3 regions of the Mesorhizobium sp. 01N446 genome follow, and region 2 is predicted to be linked to each of the others. Evidence: riboswitches for the same ligand, from Rfam matches in the RefSeq annotation. Region 2 holds a riboswitch; each other region holds the start of a gene.
What was found. Region 2 has a riboswitch for cobalamin ahead of AC1DPX_RS28110 (DUF1636 family protein). Riboswitches for the same ligand answer to the same signal wherever they lie in the genome.
Positions count from the first base shown of each region.

Region 1 (3,773 bases), on a different contig from region 2:
GCGGATCGCCGCCTTTGCCCGCAATTTGGCCGCCACCTCTTCACGATTGCGCGGATGCTGGTTGGTTTCGAGTGAATCAAGAAGTTCGCGCGCCGATGCCGCGATGGCTTCGACGGCGTGATCGAACGCATGCTGGTTCTGTTTCGACGGCCGTGTCGTTCCGCTCAGCTTGCGGACGAACTGAAGGGCAGCGTCGCGGACTTCGTCATTGGTTGCGGGCGGGTCAAAATTGAACAGGGTCTTGATGTTTCTGCACATCGTTTCCGTATCTCCTCTTGTCCTGGAGCCGTTTCAATCGGGACGAGCTTAATCCTCAGCCATGATCGTGTCCAAAAACCGGTAAGGCAAGACCGCCATTCAATCCGCGTCGAGCGGCTCGGTTCCGACCGGCTTGCCGTCGCGCGACAGCCTGATCTTCTCGACCTTGTCCTCGGCGGCCTTCAGCAGCCGATCGCAATGCGCCTTCAGCGCCTCGCCGCGCTCGTAGATGCGGATCGACTGGTCGAGCGGCACGTCGCCGCGCTCCAGATCATCGACGATCTTCTCCAAAGCGTCGAGCGCCTGTTCGAAGCTCATCGCCTTGACGTCTTCATTGGTTTCACCAGCCATCATTCACCCTTTCATCAGTCGCCCGACATGGGCGGCGACCGAAAATGCCAGTCCCTGCAGATCGTAGCCGCCCTCGAGCAGGCTGACGAGCCGGTTGCCGCTGTGGCGCGCGGCGCGCTGCATCAGCTGGCCGGTCGCCCAGTCGAAATCGTCCTCGGTCAGGTTGATCTCGGCCAGCGGGTCGCGGTGATGCGCGTCGAAACCGGCCGAAATGATGATCAGATCGGGCGCGAAATTGTCGAGCGCCGGCAGCACGCGCGACAGGAAAGCATCGCGAAACACCTCGCCGCCGGTCCGTGGCGCCAAGGGCGCGTTGACGATGTTGCCGACGCCGGTCTCGCTCTTCGCGCCGGTGCCGGGATAGAGCGGCATCTGGTGCGTCGAGCAATAGAGCACCGAGGGATCGTCCCAGAAGATATCCTGGGTGCCATTGCCGTGATGGACGTCCCAGTCGACGACCGCGACGCGCTCGGCGCCATGCTTCTTCTGCGCATAGCGGGCCGCGATCGCCGCCGTGTTGAAGAAGCAGAAACCCATCGCGGTAGTCTTTTCGGCATGGTGACCGGGCGGGCGGGCGGCGACGAAGACATTGTCGGCGCGGCCTGCAAAGACATCGTCGACGGCGGCGTTGGCGGCGCCGATCGCGGTGATCACCGCCTGCCAGCTCTTCGGGCTGGCGGTGGTGTCGGCATCGATACGGGCAAGGCCCTCTTCGGGGATTGCGGCGCGCACGCGGGCGACGAAATCGGCGGGGTGCGCGTAGAGGATGGTGGCCTCGTCGCCTTCCGGCGCCTTGACGCGATCAAGCGCGGCGAAGGCCTCGTCGTCGAGCACGCGCTCGATGGCGCGCAAGCGATCCGGCCGCTCGGGGTGACCGGGCGGCGTGATGTGATCCAGGAAGATCGGATGGGTGTAGAGACGAGTGGCCATGCCCCCTATCTAGTGCCCCGGCGCCGCGATGGCCATGCATTGCGGCTTGATGACTGGGGAAAATCGCGCCTGCGTCCATTGGCGTCGCTACGGGGATTGGCGCCGCCAAGGCTTCGGCGTAAGGTCGCAGCCACTGCCTGGTGCCCGCCGGTCTGTTTGTTTAGTCGCATTCTGCGACGCCAAGTGATTCCACTTGGCTGCAAATGCTCTGGCGGGAGAATCGGGAACACGGTTGAATTCCGTGGCGTGCCCAACGCTGTAAGGGGGACCGCGCCGGTAAATGCCACTGTCGATGACGGGAAGGCACCGGACGTGGGTTGATCCCGAGCCAGAAGGCCGGCCTGGCAGGCATCGTCATCCGCATGGTCAGGCGGCTGGCATTGATTGCAATCGCAAGGGGACAAGCGATGCCGGAAACCATGACCGCTCCTATGGGCGATGGATTTGACCAGATGGCGCGCGATGCCATCTACCGCGCCATGTTCACGCGGCGCGATGTGCGCAGCCATTTCCTGCCCACAGGGCTCGACGACGAGGTGCTGGCACGACTGCTGCTTGCCGCCCATCATGCACCGTCGGTCGGCTTCATGCAGCCGTGGAATTTCATCGTCATCCGCGACGCCGCACGGCGGGCTGATGTGCGCGACCTGTTCCTGGCCGCGCGCGAACAGGAACTGCCTGAAATCGAGGCGGAAAGACAGGGGCTCTACCGCAAGCTCAAGCTCGAGGGCATCTGCGAAAGCGCTCTCAACATCTGCATCACCTGCGATCGGCGGCGCTCGCAGGGTTCGCCGCTGGGGCGCTGGCACAATCCGGAGATGGATCTCTACAGCACGGTCTGCGCGGTGCAGAATTTCTGGCTGGCGGCGCGCGCCGAAGGCGTCGGCGTCGGCTGGGTCAGCATCATCGAGCCGCAGGCGTTGAAGAGCCTGCTGTCCATTCCGGAGCACGTGACGCCGATCGCCTATCTCTGCGTCGGCCGGGTTTCCGAGTTCGCGCCCAAACCCGACCTTGAAACGCATGGCTGGGGCCGGCGGCTGCCGCTGCCCGAACTGATCATGAGCGAGACGTTTTGCGGGCAAGGCGAGGCATCGCTCAAGTCAGCGGTGGCACACCTAAACACCGCCGCCTGGGCGCCCACATGTGCCGCCGATCAGCGCGTTGCGCCGGCCGTGCCCCAGCGCGAGCCGCCGAAGGAGGCCAGCGCCTTGTCCCTCAACTCCCTGAACTTCGACGACGCCTCGGCCAGACGGGCATCCCAGGCCGGATCGGGCATCTGGCCGGCGATGGTCTTGAAATAGACCTGCATCAGGCAGGCGATTGCGAAGGGTTCGATGAAGGCCGCCTTGAAGGCCCAGGCGAAAACGATGGCGAGCACGAAGGCCCAGCCGGCGAGTTGTCCGGGCATCATGAAGAGAATGGCGCCGGCCGGGGCCAGCATCAAAAGGAAGATCACGAAGGACACGCCCCACATGATGACCGCCAGCCAGACAGCGTTCTTCACCATGGTCTTGCCGTTCTGGGCGTAGAGCACGACGCCTTGCCTGGCGGTTTCGAAGGGCGAGGACGAATTGATGCGGATGTTGTAGCCGAGGATGATCTCGTCGACATAGGTCAGCGACAGGCGGATCACCGTGTTGATGAAGGAGACCAGGCCGCTCAAGCCAGGTATGGGCAGGAAGGCGGCGATGCCGCCGAGCAGGCCGGTGATGGCGCGGATGGCGCCCTTGACCAGCTGGTCGACGACGAAAAGGATGTTGGCCTCGGCGAAACGTTCGGTCACGACCTGCCTGGCATAGGCGATCTGGTTCTGGCCGTCGGGGACATCCCGGCCGTCGATCAGATGGACCATGACGGCGATATGGCCGGCCTTGACGACGTAGAGGATGTATTCGCGGATCCAGTAGACGGCGATCGAAACCACGCCGAAGCCGACCACGCCGCCCCACAGGGCAAAGGACATCGGCCCGTCGGGATCCGTGGAGATATGGCCGACGCCATAGCCGACCGACGCGCCGGTGCCGGTCGCCACGATGTAGGCCAGCGTGATGCCGAAATAGACGATCATGCGAAAGACAATGAAAGGCCAGGTCCGCATCATGATGGACACCGACCTGCCGATATCGAAATCCCACATGTCCCGAATCTCCCCTCCAGAGATGGCTGGGGAGGATGCGCTCAACCCGGGGATTGTCAATCGCGGGCGGTGGACAGCGGCGCGCGCAAAGGGGATT
Region 1 is NZ_JBFTRA010000003.1:111,636-115,408, forward strand. Features, by position in the region: gene AC1DPX_RS14795 (DUF2277 domain-containing protein) at 1-258, opposite strand, end outside; gene AC1DPX_RS14800 (exodeoxyribonuclease VII small subunit) at 358-609, opposite strand; gene AC1DPX_RS14805 (histone deacetylase family protein) at 613-1,539, opposite strand; cobalamin riboswitch at 1,718-1,898, shown strand; partial or broken gene bluB (5,6-dimethylbenzimidazole synthase) at 1,992-2,576, shown strand; gene AC1DPX_RS14815 (hypothetical protein) at 2,693-3,676, opposite strand; gene AC1DPX_RS14820 (TetR/AcrR family transcriptional regulator) at 3,773-3,773, opposite strand, start outside.
Region 1: it holds a riboswitch for cobalamin, as region 2 does, so the genes downstream of both, bluB (5,6-dimethylbenzimidazole synthase) here and AC1DPX_RS28110 (DUF1636 family protein) in region 2, are expected to answer to the same signal.

Region 2 (3,773 bases):
AACCACAGCGCTTTCTCGGTCGGGTTCATGGTTCCTCGCATTGGCGCGCCGACATTACTGACCGTGTCGACGGCCAGTTTGATCGAAATTGCGCATTGGGCAATAATGCATGTGTCCGTGCCGCGTCGACGTGGGAATTGATGCGGCATGATCCCATGCCCGGGGAAGGGGTGTCCCGATGACTGCCGCGGTTGCCGACCAGGTGTTCCGGTTTGGCGGGTTCACACTCGACCTTGCCATGGGCACGCTGCGTGACGTCAACGAGCCGCTGTTCCTGCGCCCCAAGGCCTATGCGCTGCTCTCGCACCTTGCCCGCAACATGGGCCGGGTCGTGCCGAAGTCGGAGCTGATGGATGCCGTCTGGCCGGGCGTCTATGTCACCGAGGATTCGCTGACGCAGTCGGTGCGCGAAATCCGCAAGGTGTTGGGCGGCGAGATGGTGCGCACGGTCTCCAAGCGCGGCTATATGCTGGCGGCCGGGATGGAAGCCGCGCCGAAGATCGGCGCCCAGCCGATCGTGGCGGTGGTGCGCTTCCGCAACGAGAGCGGGGACCCGGTCGACGAGGCCATGGTCGACGGTTTCGCCGAGGATCTCATCAACGGCGTCGCTCGCTTCGGCACGGTCACCGTGCTGGCGCGCAACTCAAGTTTTTCTTTCGGCTCCTATGGCCGCGCCGAGTGGCCGCAGATCCGTGCCCGTATCGGTGCCGACTATCTGGTTGAGGGCTCGCTGCGCCGGCAGGGCGAGCATGTCGTCGTGGCCGTCAGCCTCATCGACATCGCCACCGCCAGCCAGCTCTGGGGCGACCGCTACCAGTCGCAGGGCGATGGCCTGTTCGCGATCGAGCGTCAGATCGTCGAGCAGATCGTCAGCCGGTTGGTCACGAGGGTCGCCAATGCCGGGCTGGAACAGGCCTCACGCAAGCCGATAACCAGCCTTGCCGCCTACGAGCTTCTGCTGCGTGGCTTTGCGATGTTGCGCGATCCCGCACAGACCGACCAGCGCAGCGCGGAAATCCTGTTCGAGGCGGCCATCGCCAAGGACCCGAACTACGGCCTGGCCTATACCTATCTTGCCCTGGTGCGGGCTTTGGACGGAGAGTTCGGACGTGCCAGCGATGCGGTGTTGGAAAATGCGCGCGACCTTGCCGACAAGGGCCTCGCTCTGTCGCCGGACCAGCCGACCGGTCACCGCGTGCAGTCGCTGATCCGCCTCTATATGCGCGACCACGAAGCGGCGGAACATCATTTGCGCATCGCGCTGCAGCTCAACCCCTACGATGCCGACAGCATCGGGCAGATGGGCATGCTGCTGACCATGCGCGGCCGGCCGCTCGAGGCGCTCGACTGGCTGGCGCGCGGCATCCGCATCGATCCCTTGCACCCGCACTGGTACCAGTTCGACCGGGCACTCGCGCTCTATATGATGGGGGAATACCGGCAGGCGGCGGAAGCGCTGGAGCTGGCGACGCGCCCGGCGCCGTGGATCCGCACAAGGCTGGCGGCCTGCTATGCGCAGATGGGCGACATGGAGAAGGCGCGGCGGCAGATCGTCCTCATCGAGGAGGGCGATCCGTTTTTACCGATCGACTATGCGCTGCGCGGCGTTCCGTTCGAGAACAAGGCCGATGCGGAGCATCTCGCCGAAGGCGTCAGACTCGCCCTTGGCTAGTGCATGTCGCTCAGCATCGAAAACAAAGATCCAAAGCGCTTCTATGTAGCGGCCCTGATTGACATCGTTGCCTGACTGTGTATGTAACGTTATAACAAATCAGATGATTTTGCCGGCGCATTCGAGATCGGACCAAAAACCGTTGCGGCGCGATCGGCGGGAATCTACGATGGCGTGGTGATGGTCCCCGAGTCGAAAGGCGAGGGGTGAAAAGGGAACACGGTGAGACCCGCAAAAGGTTGATGCCGTGGCTGCCCCCGCAACTGTAAGCGGTGAGCAAGATCCGACATGCCACTGGCCGGCAAGGCTGGGAAGGCAGGATTGCGCTGAGACCCGCGAGCCAGGAGACCTGCCATCACTGAGTTGACCGGACGGGGTGTGCCGGGAGGAGACGTGGACGTCGGTCTTGTCGGCCGGCTCGCCAACATCCTTCCGTCGCCAGTTTTGGAAAGTGACGGAACGTTGGACGGCGCCATCGATCATCGCATCATCGTGTGCACGCTTTGCCGCGACATCCCGACCGGGATCAGGTCGGGCGAAGGCCTGTGTGCCGATTTGCGGTCCCGGCTCACAGCCCACCATGAGCCCGCCGTGGCGCATAGCTTCACGGTCGAAGGCGTCGAATGCATGGCGGGCTGCGCGCGGCCGCTCACGGTGGCCTTCCAGGCTCCAGGCAAGGCTTCCTATCTCTTCGGCTCCATCGACGCCGAGGCCGATGCCGGCGATCTCGTGCGATTTGCCAGGCTTTATGCCTCGCTCGCCGACGGCTGGTGCAATTCCGGACAACGCCCGCCGCGACTGGCCGGCAAGACGCTGGCCCGCATCCCCGGACCGGGCAAGTGCGCGGGTGGCAGCCGATGACAATGCCGCTTCTGGAAGCCCGCGATTTGAGCGCGACGGCGAATGGCTGGGATCTGGTCCAGGCGGTCAGCCTGTCGGTAGCATCAGGTGATCGCCTCGCCATCATCGGCCCCAACGGCGCCGGCAAGACGACGCTGCTGCGCATGCTGTCCGGCATGCTCAGGCCAAGTTCCGGCGAGGTGAAGCTTGGCGGGCGCCGGATGGACAGGATCTCGACCGCCGAGCGCGCGCTGCACATCGCCGTCGTCGGCCAGACCGACCAGCCGGACCCGCGGCTGGCGGTGATCGACTATGTCGAACTCGGCCGCGTCCCGCATGCGGGCCGCAGACGCAGGAGCGAGGAGCGCGACATCGTCGTCGACGCGCTGCGCCGGACCGGCCTGTTGCCGCTGCTTGGCCGCACGATCGGCTCGCTGTCGGGCGGCGAACGCCAGCGCGCCCAGCTGGCGCGCGCCATCGCGCAGCAACCGAAAGTGTTGTTCCTCGACGAGCCGACCAACCATCTCGACCCGCGCGCCCGTGCCGAGCTGCTCGAACTCGTGGCCGGCTTCGGCATGACGGTGATCGCGGTGCTGCACGATCTGGCTCTGGTGACGCCCTTCGCTACCCGGGTCGCGGTGATGCACGAAGCGCGGCTGCATGCGCTGGCAGCACCCCGCGAGGCGCTGACCCAGAAACTGATCCACGAGATTTTCGGCGTCGACGTGTTTCGCCTGCGCCATCCAACCGAGGACCGCGAACTGACGGTCTTCGATGTTCCGAACCGCGCCGCGCCGCCTTCTTGATCGAAACCCATCCCTTCTTCCGACACAGTTCAACCTAGGAGCAAAATCCGTGAAACGTCTTGCACTGTCGCTCGTCTTCTCGCTGCTGGCCTCGACGGCCTTCGCCTTCCCGGTCACCGTCGACAGCTGCGGCAAGCCGCTGACCTTCGACGCGCCGCCCAAGCGAGCCGTCATCCATGATCTCAACATGGCCGAGATGGCCTTCGCGCTGAAGCTGCAGCCGTCGATCGTCGGCCTGACCGGCATCACCGGATGGTACAAGGTCGGTCCCGAATTCAAGGCCGAGCAAGGCGCCATCCCGGAACTCGCGCCCAAATACCCGACGATCGAGAATCTCGTCGCCGTCGAGCCCGATTTCTTCTTTGCCGGCTGGTACTATGGCATGAAGCCCGGCGGTGACGTGACGCCCGACACGCTCGCCCCGCACGGCATCAGGACGCTGGTGCTGAGCGAAA
Region 2 is NZ_JBFTRA010000009.1:103,455-107,227, forward strand. Features, by position in the region: gene AC1DPX_RS28100 (AraC family transcriptional regulator) at 1-29, opposite strand, end outside; gene AC1DPX_RS28105 (winged helix-turn-helix domain-containing tetratricopeptide repeat protein) at 179-1,672, shown strand; cobalamin riboswitch at 1,837-2,043, shown strand; gene AC1DPX_RS28110 (DUF1636 family protein) at 2,066-2,533, shown strand; gene AC1DPX_RS28115 (ABC transporter ATP-binding protein) at 2,530-3,318, shown strand; gene AC1DPX_RS28120 (ABC transporter substrate-binding protein) at 3,368-3,773, shown strand, end outside.

Region 3 (3,773 bases), on a different contig from region 2:
TGCCGTAGTGCTTCAAAGAGCGCATCGATCGGCGCGATATCGGCGGCGAGCAGCATCGAGCGATAGAAGAGGATCGGGACGACCTTTCCCTCCCCCTCGAGGGGAGGGTGGCCCGCAGGGCCGGGTGGGGTCGGTACGACCGGACGCGACGTTTCTTTGCGTTGGCGCGCTTCGGAGAGGACCCCACCCCCGGCCTGCGGCCGGACCCTCCCCTCGAGGGGGAGGGGGACGACGCCGCGGTTCGGCTCGTAGTAGCCCGCTTTCGGCACGCTGACCGGCTCAGTCACATAAGCATCCTGTCCAGCCAACCCCGCCAGCCGCTGCACCAGTGCGCCCATATTGGCCGGGCCGCCCTCGCGGAAATAGCCGAGCAGCGCGTCCAATTCCTGGCGCGGCAGCGTCGAGGCTTCGATCAGCCTGAGATCCTCGTCGTGGCTTTCGCCGGGAAGCAGCGCCAGTTTTATGCCGCGCTCGCGTGCGGTCGAGGCCAACTGGTCACAGCCATAGCGCCACCAGTCGTAGCCGCCGAGGATGCGCACCAGTATGATCTTGGCGTGGCGCGCGACACTGTCGATCCAGAGATCGACGGACATCGGATGGCGAAGGTCGCGCAGTGCCGCCAGCCGCATCGAGGGTAGGCGGCCGACATCCGCCTTCCAGGCGGCCGCCAGCCCGGCGAGATCGCTGTCGGTGAAGGACAGGGCCACGATATCCGCTGGCGTCTGCCGCAGATCGACCGGCTCGGCGAGATCGTCGAGCGAGGCGGAGGTCGTGGTGAGGATATGCATCGCGGCCCGTGTCTGAAAATCAGCCGGCGAGTATACGCTCGATTGCCGGGCGGTTCAGCCCCTTGAGGCCGATGACGACGAGGCGCGAGCGGCGGTCGTCCTCGGCCGTCCAGGCGCGGTCATAGTAATGATTGACGCGCGGGCCGACGGCCTGCAGCAGGAGCCGCATCGGCTTGCCGCCGACTTCGACGAAGCCTTTCACGCGCAGCACGTTTTCCTGTTCGGCGGCAGTGGCGACACGCTTGGCCAGTTCGTCCGGATTGGCGATCGACGGGATGTCGACGATGAAGGTGTCGAAGTCGTCATGCTCGTGGTCGAAGGCGCCGTCATGGTGGGATTTGCGGTTCTCGATGTCATCCTCGACGGCGAGCCCGAGCCCGAGCAGCACGGACGGATCGACCTTGCCGTGCGAGGTTGGCACGATCTTCACGGCGCGGGCGGAGTGTTCGCCAATGATGGCGTTGGCGCGGGCCGAACCGGCGGCGTCCATCAGGTCGCTCTTCGACAGGATGATCAGGTCGGCGCAGGCGATCTGGTCCTCGAACAATTCCTCGACCGGGTCGTCATGGTCGAGGGAGTCGTCAGCAGTCCTCTGTGCCTGTAGGGCGTCCATGTCGTTGGCGACGCGGCCTTCGGCAAGTGCGGGACCGTCGACCACGGCGATGACGCCGTCGACGGTGACGCGGCTCTTCACCGTCGGCCACTGGAAGGCCTGGACCAGCGGCTTGGGCAGAGCGAGGCCGGAGGTTTCGATCAGGATGTGGTCGACCTTGGGGTTGAGCGACAGGATCTGGTCGAGTGCCGGCACGAAATCGTCGGCCACGGTGCAGCAGATGCAGCCATTGGCCAGTTCGACGATGTTTTCCTCCGGACAGGTGTCGATGCCGCACCCCTTCAAAATCTCGCCGTCGATGCCGATGTCGCCGAACTCGTTGACGATGATGGCAATGCGCTTGCCGCCGGCGTTTTCCAGGAGATGGCGGACCAGCGTCGTCTTGCCGGCGCCGAGGAAGCCGGTGACGACGGTGCAGGGGACGCGAGATACGGAAGTGCTCATGATCAATCCTTCAACAGGCCGAGGGGAGGAATACGGGCAACGAGGCCGCGCTTGAGGGAATCGGGCCGGCCACGCCAGGGGATGAGGCCGTCCGTCGAGGTGGCGAAGAGCTTCGCGCCGGTGACGAGGTCGGCGCCGCTGGCCACGGTCAGGTCGCCGAAGACATAGCTCCAGCAGCCGTCGCGCAGGATGGCGGCGCTCAGCCGGCGCTTGCAATTGCCGAGGCATTCGACCGTGCGGATGCGGATATTTGCATCAGATGCGGCACGGCGCGTGTCCTGCGCCAACAGTTCGCCCGCGCGGGGATGCCCGTCCGAGCCGGTCTCGTCGCGACAGGAGGCGCAGACGATGACCGTGACGCCGGCCAAGGCTTCGCTGTCGGCGGACGCATTGTCCGTTGTGCCAGCCGAAAAACTGCTGTTCTGGTCCAAAAACCGGGCTCCTTGCCCGGAAACCCGCCGGGCGATCGGATTCTTTTGTCGCAGACGGCAGGTCTCCTGGCTCGCGGGTCATCGCCTTGGGTGCCGCCTTCCCGGGAAACTCCCAGTGGCTTTCGGCCTTGGCTCTTCGCTTACAGTTGCGGGGACAGCCGCGGATTTGAGATTTTTCACCCCGCACCGCATTCCCTCTTAGCCCCTGCCGTTGCGGGCAGGGGACCGTCTGGACCGGATTTAGGCTTTTGCGGGTAGCGGTGTCAACGCGGGCTTACGACACCGTCATGTCGGCCAGCGCCGGACCCAGATCGCCGGCGGACGTCACGTCCATGCGTTCAAGGCCGAGCCAGCCCTGCATCTGTTTCAATTCCTCGAACAGTTGCGCAGCGGTTTCGGGCGGCGCGCCGGGCTCGGCGTAGGCGGCGTGGACGCGCAGCACGCTGGCCGGCCGGTCCGCCTTGAGGTCGACGCGGGCGACGATCCGGTCGCCGAGCAGGAAGGGGAGGACGTAGTAGCCGTATTGGCGCTTTTCGGCCGGCGTATAGATCTCGATGCGGTAGTGGAAATCGAACAGCCGCTCCGAGCGCGAGCGCTCGAAGACGACCGGGTCGAACGGTGCGAGCAAGGCGCGCGCCTCGATTTTCCGGGGCAGGCGGGCATCCTTGTGAAGGTAAGCCGGCTTGTCCCAACCCTCGACTCGCACCTGCAGCAGTTCTCCGGTCTCGACCAGTTCCTCCAGCCGGCCCTTCATGTTGGCCGGCGACAGCCGAAAGTAGTCGCGCAAATCGCCTGATGTCGCGATGCCATGGGCGCGAGCGGAAATGCGCAGCAATTCGCGGTGCGCGTCCTCCGGGGCGGGCACCGGCAGGTCGAGGATCGCCTGCGGCAGCACGCGCTCGGGCAGGTCGTAGAAGCGCTCGAAGCCGCGGCGGTGCGCCGTCGTGATGCGCCCGGCCCAGAACAGCCACTCGAAGGCATGCTTGGCATGGCTCCAGCCCCACCAGCCGCCGGAGCCTTTCTGGCCTTCCAGTGCCGAAGCGGCGATCGGACCGCGTGCGACGACCTCGCGGTAGATCTCTTCTATATAGGCGGCGTGCTCGCGGCCCCATTTGGCCAGGCCCAGATACATCTCGTCGCCCCGTTCGGCGCGCTGCATGCGCCAGCGCATCAGCGGATAGGTCTCGACCGGCAGGAAGGATGCTTCGTGCGCCCAGTATTCGAAGACCGTGCGCTTGCGCGTCACGGCGGCATTGTCGAGCAGAGCGAGCGGGTAGGGGCCAAGCCGCGAATAGAGCGGCATGTAATGCGCGCGCACCACCGCGCTGACGGAATCGATCTGCAGCAGGCCGGTGCGCGAGAGCACGCGGGCGAAGTGGCGGCGGCCGGGCGTGCCGGCGGGACGGGGATCGAGAAACCCCTGCGCGGCGAGCGCGATGCGCCGGGCGGTGGCAAGCGAGATCTTTTCCTTCATGCAGGCATCACTCTGGGGTGCTT
Region 3 is NZ_JBFTRA010000002.1:397,165-400,937, reverse strand. Features, by position in the region: gene AC1DPX_RS10285 (cobaltochelatase subunit CobN) at 1-788, opposite strand, end outside; gene cobW (cobalamin biosynthesis protein CobW) at 808-1,845, opposite strand; gene AC1DPX_RS10275 (DUF1636 family protein) at 1,848-2,276, opposite strand; cobalamin riboswitch at 2,316-2,521, opposite strand; gene AC1DPX_RS10270 (winged helix-turn-helix domain-containing protein) at 2,551-3,750, opposite strand.
Region 3: it holds a riboswitch for cobalamin, as region 2 does, so the genes downstream of both, AC1DPX_RS10275 (DUF1636 family protein) here and AC1DPX_RS28110 (DUF1636 family protein) in region 2, are expected to answer to the same signal.